Regions from separate parts of the Neorhizobium petrolearium genome, predicted to be linked through region 1. Evidence: predicted binding sites of a transcription regulator. Region 1 holds the regulator's gene; the other holds the start of a gene.
The links. The regulator HrcA, encoded in region 1, represses chaperone genes, less so after heat shock. The targets are predictions, from matches to a motif close to GTTAGCACTCNCNNNNNGNGAGTGCTAAC.
Positions count from the first base shown of each region.

Region 2: groES (co-chaperone GroES) is a predicted target of HrcA. The motif match lies at 1,064-1,092, and genes of this name have one in related genera.

Region 1 covers NZ_CP123000.1:5,160-7,360, forward strand. Annotated here, with positions in the region: gene hrcA (heat-inducible transcriptional repressor HrcA) at 290-1,369, shown strand; gene grpE (nucleotide exchange factor GrpE) at 1,487-2,143, shown strand; gene QEO92_RS00045 (VOC family protein) at 2,201-2,201, opposite strand, start outside.
Region 2 covers NZ_CP123000.1:2,392,269-2,394,469, reverse strand. Annotated here, with positions in the region: gene QEO92_RS12035 (ABC transporter ATP-binding protein) at 1-431, opposite strand, end outside; gene QEO92_RS12030 (hypothetical protein) at 771-995, shown strand; gene groES (co-chaperone GroES) at 1,239-1,553, shown strand; gene groL (chaperonin GroEL) at 1,598-2,201, shown strand, end outside.

The DNA of each region.
Region 1 (2,201 bases):
GCCACTCCCTGGATTTCGGTTTCAGCCTTCTAAAGCAATTCCAGGAAAAGTGCGAAGCGGTTTTCCGTCCGGAATTGCGAAATCTGAAAATTCCAGCCAATTCCAGGAAAAGTGCGAAGCGGTTTTCCGTCTGGAATTGCGAATCTTGATATTCGGGCGGCGATCCTGCAGGAAAAGGGCGTTTGTCGTCTGTCATGCGAGGGAAATGGGTCATCCGATTTTCCCTTTTGCGATAGCCGGAGGAATGACTATATTTTCATAGCAGATCAACGGCACGGTGAAGGAATAAATGGGGTTTTCGAGACCGACGGGTAGGGACAGCGGCTCTGTGCTCGACGATCGCTCGCGGGAAATTTTCCGTCGCGTTGTCGAAAGCTATCTCGAAACCGGTGAGCCGCTTGGTTCCCGCAATCTGTCGCGGCTCCTGCCGATGTCGCTGTCGCCGGCATCCGTGCGCAACGTGATGAGCGACCTCGAAGAACTCGGCCTGATCTATTCGCCGCATGTCAGCGCCGGCCGGCTGCCGACCCAATCGGGCCTTCGGTTCTTCGTCGATGCCTTCATGCAGGTCGGCAATCTTTCTGATGAGGAACGCGCCACGATCGAACGGCAGATCCGGCCGGGTGACCGCGACCAGCCGATGGAGAGCCTGATGGCGGAAGCAAGCCTCATGCTGTCCGGCATGTCGCGCGGCGCCGGTCTCGTCATCACCACGAAGAGCGACCCTGTCCTCAAGCATGTGGAATTCATCCGGCTGGAGCCCACCAAGGCGCTTGCCGTGCTGGTCGGCGATCACAATCAGGTGGAGAACCGCATCATCGAGCTGCCCGCCGGCGTGACTTCGTCACAGCTCACGGAAGCGGCGAATTTCCTGAATGCGCATCTGACCGGTCAGACGCTGCCGGAACTGCGCAATGAGCTTACGAGGCTTAAGGACCAGGTGCAGGGAGAGCTTTATACTCTCTCGCAGGAGCTCGTCGAGCGAGGGCTGGCCGTCTGGTCGGGGGACAATGAGGAAGGCAAGCCGAGCCAGCTCATTGTTCGCGGCCGCGCCAACCTTCTTCAGGGCCTCGACGATTCAGCCGATCTGGATCGTTTGCGCCTTCTTTTCGACGATCTCGAAAAGAAGGACAGTCTGATCGAAATTCTTGAACTCGCCGAGAGAGGGCCGGGTGTGCGTATCTTCATCGGCTCGGAGAACAAGCTCTTTTCGCTTTCCGGTTCCTCGCTCATTGTGGCGCCCTATCGCGACGGCGAGGATCATATCATAGGCGCTGTCGGCGTCATTGGTCCGACGCGGCTCAATTACTCCCGTATTGTGCCGATGGTGGACTACACCGCCCAGCTTCTCGCAAGGCTGTCGCGCTGAAGAGGGAAGCTTCCGGCGCCCGAGTTTCCGCCAAGCCTTGATTTTTCCATCTTAAACCTCGATATCGGGCACAAATCGAAGCCCGGAAATCTAAGCAAAGAATAACTGGAGACCGTCATGACCGACGAAACCAAGAAGAACGGACCTGACACAACTGCCGCCGAAAATACGACGGAAGCCGTGGCGTCTGCTCTTGAGGACGCGGCCAATCAGAACGCCGCCGAAGCGCCGGCCCCGGATGCAGGCCAGACGACCGATCCCCTGGGCGTGCTGAAGGCGGAGAATGCCGAACTGCGTGACCGCTTCCTGCGGCTTGCCGCCGAGATGGATAACCTGCGCCGCCGCACCGAGCGCGACGTGAAGGACGCCAAGTCCTATTCGGTCGCGGGCTTCGCCCGCGATATGCTAGCCGTTTCGGATAACCTCCGCCGTGCGCTGGATGCCGTGCCGACCGAAATGCGCGCTGGGGCCGATGCCACGCTGACGACGCTTCTGGAAGGCGTTGAAATGACCGAGCGCTCCATGTTGTCGGCGCTGGAACGCCATGGCGTGAAGAGGATCGAGGCGGAAGGCCAGAAGTTCGATCCGCACTTCCATCAGGCCATGTTCGAAATACCGGACACCACCGTACCGAACAACACGGTCGTGCAGGTGGTGCAGGCAGGCTTTACGATCGGCGAACGCGTCCTGCGTCCGGCCATGGTCGGCGTTGCAAAAGGCGGCCCCAAACCGGAAGCCTCCGCGGCCGAGCCTGCTGGCGAGAACAAAGCCTGACAATTCTGGAAGCGGGCGGTCTCGCCCGCTTTTGCCATGGTGCGGTCTTCTGCCGTCT
Region 2 (2,201 bases), 2.4 Mb from region 1:
CCGGCAAAAGTCATCAGCGCGATGAACAGATCCTCCGGCCCGTGATGGGCGACTTCGCCGATCTCTTCCAAGTCCTTTGTGAGGCGACCAACGATATGACCGGTCTTCTGGCTGTCGAAATAGCTGAACGAAAGTTTCTGTAAATGGTTGAAGGCGGCGCGGCGCATATCCGTCTCGATATTGATGCCGAGCATGTGTCCCCAGTAAGTGACGATCGCCATCAGGCCGGTGTTGATTGCATAGACGATGAAAAGCGCTGCGGAGGCGGCGAGGATCAGCAGCCATTCCTGGCTGAGCAGCAGTCTGTCCACGAAAAGTTTCACGGCCATGGGAAAGCCGAGTTCAAGGACCCCGGAGAGGATCGCACACGCGAAATCGAGGATGAAAAGGCCTCGGTAAGGCCGATAGTAGGAGAAGAAGCGGCGTAACATTCAAGTTCTCGGGGTGAAATCGATATCAGAGCGTGGCTGACCAGAAAAAACGAAACTGACGAAACATGATCCGCTTACTCCATATTAGAAAACGAGCCCGGACGGATAGTGCTTTATACCGCTGAATGCAAACGAGCGAAAATGTGCGGATGGGAATGTTCCGCTTCCGTTTTTTGCGACCGGCGGCCTCCGTTCTCCGCTTACTCTCGATCTTGTCCCAGGCGAATGCATCGCGCTGATCGGCTACGGCGTCGGGAGCTTTCCGGAATCGACTTTGCGCGGCGGTCTCCTATATCGGTCCAAGCCGGTGGCTGGATGCTAACAGGAGAGGAGTAAGACATGACAATGACTTCAGAGGATGTCGTCGCCGTGCTTGGGCCTATCGACGAGACGATGATCGCCGATGTCATCGCGACCGGCGCGACGGCGGGAGAACTCGCCGAAGCCTGGGCCTGGATCAACAGCGAAGAGGCGCTGGTCAGCGAAGGCCGGCGGCCCCCGACCGGAAAAGTGGCTGAGCTTGTCGACCTCCTGTCCTCCCAGGAGGAAGATTGGGAAGAATAAAATCTTGCACGAAAGGCGAGCCCGATGCTGGTTGGACAGCTGCGGGAAATGCTTTCTTTTCCCTGCGTGTTAGCAGTCGCTTGGGCGGAGTGCCAATTTTTTAGCGTTTCCCCTTGAAACTGGAATTTCTCAAACCAAATCGATCTCACCAATCGTTCGTTTGAGAGGGGGTGGCGCTTGTCCGGACTGGTCAGCCGGTCCGGGAGGGAGCTTTGATCATCATCGCTTGTCCAGGAGGAAGACATGACGTTCCGACCGCTTCACGACCGCATTCTCGTCCGCCGGGTCGAATCCGAGGAGAAGACCAGGGGCGGCATTATCATTCCCGACACTGCCAGGGAAAAACCGCAGGAAGGCGAGGTCATTGCCGCCGGTGCCGGTGCGCGCAACGACCAGGGCCAGATCCAGCCGCTCGATGTCAAAGTGGGTGACCGGATCCTGTTCGGCAAGTGGTCGGGAACCGAGATCAAGATCGACGGCGAAGACCTTCTGATCATGAAGGAAAGCGACGTCATGGGCATTATCGAGGCCCCGGTTGCCGGCCAGAAGGCCGCCTGATCCGGTTCAAGTCAGTCAGTGGCTGCCTATTAGGAGTGAGGAAAATGGCTGCGAAGGAAGTCAAATTTCATACCGATGCCCGTGAACGCATGCTGCGCGGCGTCGATATTCTCGCCAATGCAGTGAAGGTCACGCTGGGCCCGAAGGGGCGCAACGTCGTCATCGACAAGTCCTTCGGCGCGCCGCGCATCACCAAGGACGGCGTGTCCGTTGCCAAGGAAATCGAACTGGAGGACAAGTTCGAGAACATGGGCGCCCAGATGTTGCGCGAAGTCGCGTCGAAGACGAGCGACGTCGCCGGCGATGGTACTACGACCGCCACGGTTCTCGCCCAGGCGATCGTCCGGGAAGGGGCCAAGGCGGTGGCTTCGGGCATGAACCCGATGGACCTCAAGCGCGGTATCGACCTCGCGGTGGAAGCGGTCGTCGCCGAGCTGAAGAGCAATGCCCGCAAGATTTCCAACAATTCCGAAATTGCCCAGGTCGGCACCATTTCCGCCAATGGCGACACGGAGATCGGCCAGTATCTGGCGGAAGCCATGAACAGGGTCGGCAACGAAGGCGTCATCACGGTTGAAGAGGCCAAGACCGCCGAAACCGAACTCGAAGTCGTCGAAGGCATGCAGTTCGACCGCGGGTATCTTTCAC